3 regions of the Clostridium sp. 7_2_43FAA genome follow, and region 2 is predicted to be linked to each of the others. Evidence: riboswitches for the same ligand, from Rfam matches in the RefSeq annotation. Region 2 holds a riboswitch; each other region holds the start of a gene.
The links. A riboswitch is a leader RNA that binds a small molecule or an ion and turns the genes downstream of it on or off. The one in region 2 is predicted to bind S-adenosylmethionine.
Positions count from the first base shown of each region.

Region 1: it holds a riboswitch for S-adenosylmethionine, as region 2 does, so the genes downstream of both, metF (methylenetetrahydrofolate reductase [NAD(P)H]) here and metH (methionine synthase) in region 2, are expected to answer to the same signal.
Region 3: it holds a riboswitch for S-adenosylmethionine, as region 2 does, so the genes downstream of both, CSBG_RS15500 (O-acetylhomoserine aminocarboxypropyltransferase/cysteine synthase family protein) here and metH (methionine synthase) in region 2, are expected to answer to the same signal.

Region 1 covers NZ_JH815222.1:286,956-290,250, reverse strand. Annotated here, with positions in the region: gene CSBG_RS02955 (NAD(P)H-dependent oxidoreductase subunit E) at 1-231, opposite strand, end outside; gene CSBG_RS02950 (S-ribosylhomocysteine lyase) at 513-971, opposite strand; gene metF (methylenetetrahydrofolate reductase [NAD(P)H]) at 1,034-1,927, opposite strand; SAM riboswitch class I at 2,095-2,218, opposite strand; gene CSBG_RS02940 (GNAT family protein) at 2,381-2,914, opposite strand; gene CSBG_RS02935 (MraY family glycosyltransferase) at 3,120-3,295, opposite strand, start outside.
Region 2 covers NZ_JH815222.1:1,364,906-1,368,200, forward strand. Annotated here, with positions in the region: gene aspD (aspartate 4-decarboxylase) at 1-1,036, opposite strand, end outside; SAM riboswitch class I at 1,229-1,326, shown strand; gene metH (methionine synthase) at 1,428-3,295, shown strand, end outside.
Region 3 covers NZ_JH815222.1:3,066,221-3,069,515, reverse strand. Annotated here, with positions in the region: gene CSBG_RS15510 (hypothetical protein) at 1-340, shown strand, start outside; gene CSBG_RS15505 (5-formyltetrahydrofolate cyclo-ligase) at 364-960, shown strand; SAM riboswitch class I at 1,007-1,126, shown strand; gene CSBG_RS15500 (O-acetylhomoserine aminocarboxypropyltransferase/cysteine synthase family protein) at 1,246-2,529, shown strand; gene CSBG_RS15495 (ZIP family metal transporter) at 3,154-3,295, shown strand, end outside.

The DNA of each region.
Region 1 (3,295 bases), 1.1 Mb from region 2:
TACATACTTTCCTTTTGGTTCTGTAGAAAAATATGAATAAAAAGTTATTACCCCATATACCTTAGATACTGGTATATTTAATCTATAAGCTATATACTCCTGAACCTCTCTTCCTAAATACCCATATAATCCTTGGGCATGATGTAATACAGAAATTAATGAACTTTCATCATCATTCCCTTCTTGGATAAATAGTTCTAAATCTTTAAATTTACCACATTTATCTCTCAAATTATCTCCCCCATCTTTAACTGAATTTTTAAAATATTCTAACAATTAAATAGTATCATATTTCTATTTTTTTTAAAATATATAAAATACCTGCCACTATTGATTTATTTTACTGGCTATTAAATCTCATTTCATTTATACTTACATAGGAAATAAAAAAGTTGTATTCTAATCCTTTCATATTAGAATACAACTCCTATATCTTATAGTATATTTTTATTCATTAATAAATTATTATATGTCTTATACTTAAAATCAACTTATAATTCTGCATAAAACACTTATTTTTCTCCATATATATTTAATGAAAAACCTTTTTCTAGAGCTTCCTTAGCATACTCTTTTGCTCCAAATAATGATAAGTCTCTGTAGTTTCCACATTGAATTTCATTAGCAGCAGGTATTTCTGTCGCCTTTAAAACTTCTCTTAAAGATAATTCTAATGCTTCTTTTATTTCATAAGCTTCTCTATCTCCCCATATACTTAAATAGAATCCAGTTCTACATCCCATTGGTGATAAATCTATTATTCCTTCTAATCTACTTCTTAATTCATGTGCCAAAAGATGCTCTAGTCCGTGCATCGCAGCTGTTCCAAAGGCTTCTTTATTTGGTTGTAAAAATCTAATATCAAACTTTGTTACATTATCTCCCTTTTTACCTGTTAGCAAACAACACTTTCTTATATATGGTGCCTTAACTATTCTATGATCTAATTCAAAACTTTCTACTTTTTCCATATTACATCCTCCACATAACTATCTTATTTATCTTTAAATATCTACCCTCATTAATATATCAACTAGTTTATTAATCTTTCACAATTATTTATAGTATCTAATATAGAAAATATACTTGTGCTTATTCTTTTAGCAACATACGAATTATTCATAGTATATAAATGAATTCCATCTACTCCATTTGATATCAAATCTACTATCTGCTCTGTAGCATATGCGATTCCAGCATCTCTTAATGCCTCAGGATTAAATTCGTATTTATTCATTATCCTAATAAATTTCTTTGGTAGCTTAGCTCCACATAATGAAACAATTCTATTTATTTGTTTAGTATTTATAACTGGCATTATTCCTGCTTGTACTGGAATATCTATATTGTACTTTTCTTTTTCTTCTAAAAAACTATAAAAGTACTCATTATCAAAGAATAATTGTGAAATTAAGTGTGTAGCACCAGCTTTTTGTTTTTTCTTTAGATTAATTATATCTTCCTCTAAGTTTTTACTATCTAAATGTCCTTCAGGATAACATGCCCCAACTATATTAAAATCTCCCCTTTGCTTTATATGCTTTATAAGATCACTTGCATGATCAAATTCATTACTTCCCTTATAACCTAACGGAATATCACCTCTTAAAGCCAATATATTTTCTATTCCTGACTGCTTTAAGTTATCTAAAATGGAATTTACTTGGTTTTTATTTGAGTTTATACATGTTAAATGAGCTAATGGTTCTATTTTATATTTATTTTTTACTATTGATGAAATCTCACATGTCATGTTCTTAGATAAGCTTCCACCTGCCCCGTATGTTACACTTATAAAATCTGGCTTTAAATCTTTTAATTCCTCTAAAGTATTGTAAATAGTATCAATTTTTGATTCTTGTTTTGGTGGAAATATCTCAAAAGAAAAAACCACCTCTTTTTTATCAAATAAATTATTTATATTCATGTTTTGCCCCCTTTTTTCAATGAATAATTGATAATATATAGATAATTTACAATTTCTATTGATAGTTTATATTTAACAATGGATATTGATAGCTGAAAGTTATTCTTTATACATAAAAAAATACCTAAAGGATAACCTTTAGGTATTAATATACAGCCTATGAATTACCCTTATCTAACAGGAATTAGCACCACACAATGAGGTTATATAAGTGAAAATCATTCATTATAATTAACCTACGTAGGTTGCTGGGTTTCTTAGGGCCAGTCCCTCCACCACTCTTGATAAGTTTTAAATATTCTTTTTCTATATTATATTTTATTTACAAACATTTGTAAATATATATTGAAATTATATATTTTAAATTAAAATTTATAAATACACTTCTTTAGCTATTAAATTATATAGACAAATTCACAAAAGAATTATCTATAAGTTTCATATTTGATGATTTCAACTATCAAAGTCATCTTTAAAAATTGCCATTGGTATTACATCGTAATATTTTCCACTTCTATATAATTCTTTTTTCAATATACCTTCTTCTTTAAAACCAACTTTCTTGTAGCATGCAATAGCTCTATTATTAAAAGAAAAAACTTTAAGCTTTATCTTATTCATATTTACTTCTTCAAATATAAACTTTATTAGCAATTTTAGTGCATCGCTTCCATATCCCTTGCTCCAGTATTCTTTATCCCCAATCATTATTCCTATTTCACAAGTTCTATTTTTCACATTACATTCATTAATGCTACATCCACCTATATACTTTCCAGTTTTTAAATCCTCAATTGCAAAATCATAAGTAAAATCGGTATTTGCTTTTCTACTTTTTACCCACTCTTCTTCTTGCCATTTAGTCATTGGAAATGGAATGTTAGAATCTAATAGTTTTTTCACTTCTTCATCATTTATAAACTCTACTGCTTTTTCTATATCCGCTTCCTTATACGCCCTTAATTTTACTAATTTACCACTATACATGATAATACCCCCCTTTTACAATTTATAATGGATAATTGAAACTGGATAGTTGATGATCTCTTTTTGAATCTTCAAACTATTTTTCTTTAAAAGAAATTCAGCCTTTTGGCTGAATTTTCTAATTAATTATTTTATTTCAGTAATTATATACTTATTTTATATATAAATCAAATCCTTTTATTATTTTTATAATAAATATTTTATTCTAGTTTTTTATTAAAAGTAATATTATAGAAATTATACTAAAGGCTAAACTAACCATATTTATGTACGTTACAACTTGCTTTGGAGTAAACCCCTTAGCTTCCAATCTATAATGTATTTGGCTTCTATCCGCTTGATATACTGGTTTTCCATCCATAAATCTTTTTATTATAACAA
Region 2 (3,295 bases):
ATATATTTTTTTCATGAATAGCTATAGTCCCTAATCTCCATCCTGTAACTCCAAAATATTTAGAAAAGGAATAAACTCCTATAGTGTTATAAGGCAAATCGGCCATTAATGATCTAAACTCAGGAACGAACGTACCATAAACATCATCAGAAATTATCATTATATCTTTATTATATTCATTTATAATAGAAACTAGGTTTTTTCTACACTCAGTGCTTAATGAAACAGAAGGTGGATTACTTGGATTCACTATAAATAAAGCTTTTATAGAATTATCTTTAAGTTTCTCTAATTCATATAATGGATATTGCCAAGTATGTGTACCATCAATTGTTGTTTCAGTAGCTTTTATAGGAACTATTTCTAAATCATATCTAGGTAAAACAGGTATTTCTAGATAAGGAGTAAAAATTGGTACCATTATTGCTATTTTATCTTTAGGGTTAAGAAGCATATTTGATCGTAAAGTATCAAATATATAACACATTGCTGCAGTAGCTCCTTCTACTGCAAAAATATTAAATTTACCACTTGGAGGCTTATTGTAACACATTTCTTGTACTAAATAATCATGAACTATTTCTTCAATATGATACAGCATTCTATCTGGCACAGGATAGTTATCTCCAATAATTGCATCCGTTAATTCATATAAGTAATCATCAGCATTAAAGCTTTTTTCATTTATTCCATATTCAATTATTTTTTTTAGTAATTCTGTCCCTGGTAAAATATTATTTTTATCTATAAATTCTATGAATCTATTATAAATACCATTTTTTTTAGGCATTCCAGCTAAATCACCATTATTAATATCTTTTTTAGTTTCATCAACAGCAAAAAGACCAAATGTAAAAAAAGCTTCTCTAGGAGTAGATGCTGTCCAATTTGGATTTCCCCTACCAGCGTCTAAAAGAATACGGGCTGTTTTTTCATTTTCACCATGAGCTAGTTCTATTAACCTATTTTTAAATTCAAATGGACTTATTTTACCATAAATTTTTTCGATTTCTTCACGCTGTAAGTTTTTGTCCATAGTTTTTCTCCTTAAATAAAAGTTTTATCTTATTTTTTGTTATGAATTAAAATATTATTCCTTTAATATAGATGAATTAATAATATAAAAAATTAATACTAACAATTTATATAAAAATTAAACTTAAACGTAATTATTTATTGAAACATATTTACAATAAATAATAAAGATTATATAATTATATAAAATAATATCTTATTAAGAGTGGTGGAGGGACTGGCCCTTTGAAACCCAGCAACCTGCTTTCTAGTGTGGTGCTAAATCCTACAGATTTTTCTGAAAAATAAGAGTAATAGAGTTTGTATATAATCCTTTCTTATTTTAGAAGGGATTTTTTTATTGATATTAGTTGTGTATATAATATTTAGAGTTATTAAAGGGGGGCTGTATAATGAAGAGAGATTTTGAAATAGTAAAAGACTTAGAAAAAAGAATTTTAGTAATAGATGGGGCAATGGGAACTAATATTCAATCATTTATGTTAAAAGAAGCTGATTATAGAGGAGATTTATTAAAAGAATTTCCTATAGATCAAAAGGGAAATAATGATTTATTGAGTATAACAAAGCCAGAAGTAATTGATGAAATACATCGAGGATTTTTAGAGGTAGGTGCAGATATAATAGAAACTAATACATTAAATTCAAATAGAATATCACAAAGTGATTTTGGACTTGAAAATTTAGTTTATGATTTAAATTATAAAAGTGCAAAGCTAGCTAAAATGGCGTGTGATGATTTTTCTAAAAAGGATGGTAAAAAAAGATATGTAGCAGGATCTATAGGGCCAACTAATAGAATGGCATCATTATCTCCAAATGTTGAAGACCCAGGATATAGAAATATATCTTTTGACCAGTTAAAAGATGCATATGTAGAACAAATAGGTGCTTTAATTGATGGAGGTATTGATTTAGTTTTAATAGAAACAATTTTTGATTCATTAAATGCAAGAGCTGCTATTATGGCTGCAAATGATGTTTTCAGGTTGAAAAATAAAATCCTTCCTATAATGGTATCTGGAACAATATCAGATAAATCAGGAAGAATTTTATCTGGACAAAATCTTTTAGCTTTTGCTGCTTCTATGAAAAACGAAAATATCATTTCAATAGGACTAAACTGCTCTTTTGGAGCGAGAGATTTAAATCAATTTATAAAAGAGTTATCAGAAACTCAGGATCTATTTGTATCAGTTTACCCAAATGCAGGCTTGCCTAATGAATTAGGGTTTTATGATGAGTCACCTGAAATAACATCAAAGTGTATTGAAGAAATGTTAAAAGAAGGATATCTAAATATAGTAGGCGGATGCTGTGGGACTACTTATGAACATATAAAAGCAATTGCAAATATAGCTAAAAACTATAAACCAAGAATTGTAAAAGGAATTGAAATAGAAAGTGTATATAGTGGATTAGAAATAACCAAGGTGAATAAAGAAAGTAATTTTATTAATATTGGAGAAAGAACGAATGTTTCAGGATCTTTAAGATTTGCACGACTTATTAGGGAAAAGAAATATGAAGAAGCTCTTTCTATTGCTAAAGAGCAGGTTGAAAATGGTGCTCAAATAATAGATATAAATTTTGATGATGGGCTTTTAGATAGTGAAAAAGAAATGGATTATTTTTTAAAACTTTTAGCTTCAGAACCTGATATTTCAGCTAAACCTATAATGATTGATTCATCAAGATGGGAAGTTATAGAAAAAGGTCTTAAAGTAATTCAAGGGAAGCATATAGTGAATTCTATTTCTTTAAAAAATGGAGAAGAAGATTTTCTAAAGAAGGCAAAGATTATTAAAGATTTTGGCGCAGCAGTAGTAGTAATGGCTTTTGATGAAAAAGGTCAAGCAGATAATTATGAAAAGAAGATAAGTATATGTAAAAGAGCTTATGATCTTTTAGTGAATAAAGTTAATTTTCCACCAGAAGATATAATATTTGATCCGAATATTTTAGCAATAGCAACAGGGATTGAAGAACATAATAACTATGCTTTAGATTTTATAAATGCAACTAAATGGATAAAAGAAAATCTACCATATTCTAAGGTTTCAGGTGGAGTTAGTAATTTATCATTTTCTTTTAGAGGTAATAATAAAATAAGAGAAGCTATGCATTCAGTTTTCTTATATCATGCTATAAAAAATGGTATGGATATGGGGATTGTGAATCCAAGTATGATTCAGATATATGACGATATTCCAAAAGATTTACTTAAATTAGTTGAAGATGTTATTTTAAATAGTTCTGA
Region 3 (3,295 bases), 1.7 Mb from region 2:
TAATGTTATTATGAATTCTAGTTTAACTATCGATGATATTAAGATACAAGGAATAAATTTATTATATAAAAGCTTAATAATAAATGAAAAAAAGAATGGCAATAAAATTAAATTAATAGGAAAAATATATAAAGAAGGCGAACAAATCAAAGCATATGTAAAACCTGAGGTAATAGATAAAAGTCATCCTTTATATTTTGTAGATGGTAAAAATAAAGGTGTGCTTTATAGTACAGATACTTTAGGAGACATTAGTGTAATAGGCGGTGCATCAGGAACTATAAATGCAGCTGCAGCAATATTAAGAGATATAATAAATATATTTTGCAAAGAAAAATAATTAAAAAGTGAAAAAATGAAGGAATGAAAAAAATTATGAATAAAGAAGAAAAGAAAGTTTTAAGAAATAAAATATTAGAAATAAGAGATTCACTAAATAACAACGAAAAAGAATTAATGGATAATAAAATATTTAATGAGTTAATAAATACAGATTTATATAAAAGATCTATTAATATATTTATTTACATAAGCTTTAGCAATGAGATAAATACAAGAAATATAATAGAAAAGGCCTTTAAGGATAAAAAGAATGTTTTTATTCCCAAAGTATATAAAGATGATAAATTAATGAAGGCAATAAAATTAAATTCTATTGATGAGCTGAAGAAAAATTCAATGGGTATCTTAGAACCAATAGATGACTCTAATTATATTGAAAAAGAAAATATAGATTTAATAGTAGTACCTGGAGTTGTTTTTGATAAAGAATGTAACAGAATAGGGTATGGAGGAGGATATTACGACAGGTATTTAAAAGATATAAAATCTAAAGAAAATAAGATAGCATTGGCATATGATTTACAAATAGTTGATAAAATAGAATCAGAAGTGCATGATATCAAAGTAGATTATATAATCACGAATACTAGAGCCTTAAAAAATACAAATAATGGTTGAAAATTTAAAGATATAGTGTATAATATATAATAATTAAATAAAAAAGACTTTATTAAGAATGGTGGAGGGACTGGCCCTATGAAACCTAGCAACCTACGAAATATAAAATTATTTTATAAATAAGTGTGGTGCTAAATCCTGCAAGCTGATGCTTGGCAAATAAGGTATTTCATTGAGTTTATTAGTGAATAGTTTAGTATATTTAGGTTGCTTCTTATTTGAAGTAACTTTTTTTATTTTATAGAAAAGCAATAAGCAATAATATTAAATAAGGGGGCTTTCAATATGGAAGGAAAATGGGAAAAAGGGACAATATGTATTCAAGGAGGTTATACACCAAAGGCTGGGGAACCTAGGGTATTACCAATATTTCAAACAGCAACTTATAAGTATGATGATCCAGATCACTTAGAAAATTTATTTAACTTAGAAGCAGAGGGGCATTTGTATAGTAGAATATCTAATCCTACAGTTTGTGCATTAGAAGATAAGTTTGCAAGACTTCAAGGGGGAGTTGGGGCAGTAGCTACAGCATCAGGACAAGCAGCTGTGTTATATTCAATATTAAATATATGTAAGGTTGGGGATCATATAATATCAGCATCTTCTTTATATGGTGGAACAATTAATTTATTTACGGTTAATCTTAAAAAGATGGGGATAGATGTAACCTTTGTTGATCCAGAAGCAAGTAAGGAAGAAATTCTTTCATGTGCAAATGAAAATACTAAAGCAGTATATGGAGAGACAATTGGTAATCCGGGATTAAATATATTAGATTTTGATAAGTTCTCAGAGGTTGCAAAGGTGTTAAAGGTTCCATTTATAGTAGATAATACTGTAGGAACTCCATATTTGTGTAATCCATTTGAACATGGGGCAAATATAGTGGTACATTCAACTACTAAATATGCAGATGGACATGCACAGAGCATTGGAGGAATAGTAGTTGATGGAGGAAATTTTGATTGGGTAAATGGAAATTTTGAAGAATTTACTCTACCAGATCCAAGTTATCATGGATTAAAATATGTAGAATCATTTGGAAATGCTGCATATATTACAAAGTTAAGAGTTACATTAGGACGAGATATAGGGGCATGTCAAAGTCCATTTAATGCTTACTTAACTAATTTAGGTTTAGAAACTCTTCATTTAAGAATGGAAAGACATTCACAAAATGCCTTAGAACTAGCAAAATGGTTAGAAAAACATCCTAAAATAAAGTGGGTTAATTATCCATATATTGAAACAAGCTCACAATATGATAAAGCAAAGAAATATTTAAAAGGTGGAGGAAGTGGATTATTAACTTTTGGAATAAAAGGAGATATAGAAACAGCAAAGAAATTTACAAAAGCATTAAAATTAGTAGCATTAGTAGTTACTTTAGGAGATGTTAGAAGTTGTCTTTTACATCCAGCAACAACTACACATAGTCAATTATCAAAGGAAGAGCAAATAGCAAGTGGAGTAACACCTGATTTGATGAGAGTTTCAATTGGAATTGAGGATATAAGAGATATAATTGCAGATTTTGAACAAGCATTAATCTCAATTAACAGTTAATAATAAAAAAACAATAAGAAAATAAAAGAATTCAATGTTGTTTAAAATTTTATTTCAAAGGGTATCACGTTTTGTGACTCTCATTTTAGAAATATGATATTTTAACAAATTAGAATAATATATTTGTTAAAAGCTACTATTTTTAATTGGTATTAGAAAATAGTAGCTTTTAACTATTGGTTTTAATTTTATAAATAATATAGGAATTAAAATAGAATATATTAAGTAGAAATATGTTAAAATATACTTAGATATAATAAAGATTAGGAGAAAGTCGATTATACAGGGGAAAAGTTTATGAGTAAGTTTATTAAAAGTATTATTCATGTTTTAGATATATGTTGATTATTCATATGTGGCTATAGTAGTGTAATAAATTAAAAAAAAGAGGGACATGTTAATGATAAGAAAATAGACTTAGTTTCTTCAGATTAATCAGAAAATAAAATCAATAATATAAATAATAATGATTTTACAGATTCAAATTGAGTAGATGATGGTTTTAAAGATGGAACAATTGCTCTATTTATATAGGAAAACAAGTTTGATAGAAGATACTCAGGAAAGATGCCATAAGTTATTTAATCAATATATGAAATAGTGTTTATAAAAGGAGGAGTGGGAATGAATATTTTAATTGGAATCTTAATACCGTTTTTAGGTACGTCTCTAGGGGCTGCTTGTGTTTATGCAATGAAGAAAGAAATGAATAAAATGGTTAATAAGATACTTCTTGGATTTGCATCAGGAGTTATGATGGCTGCAG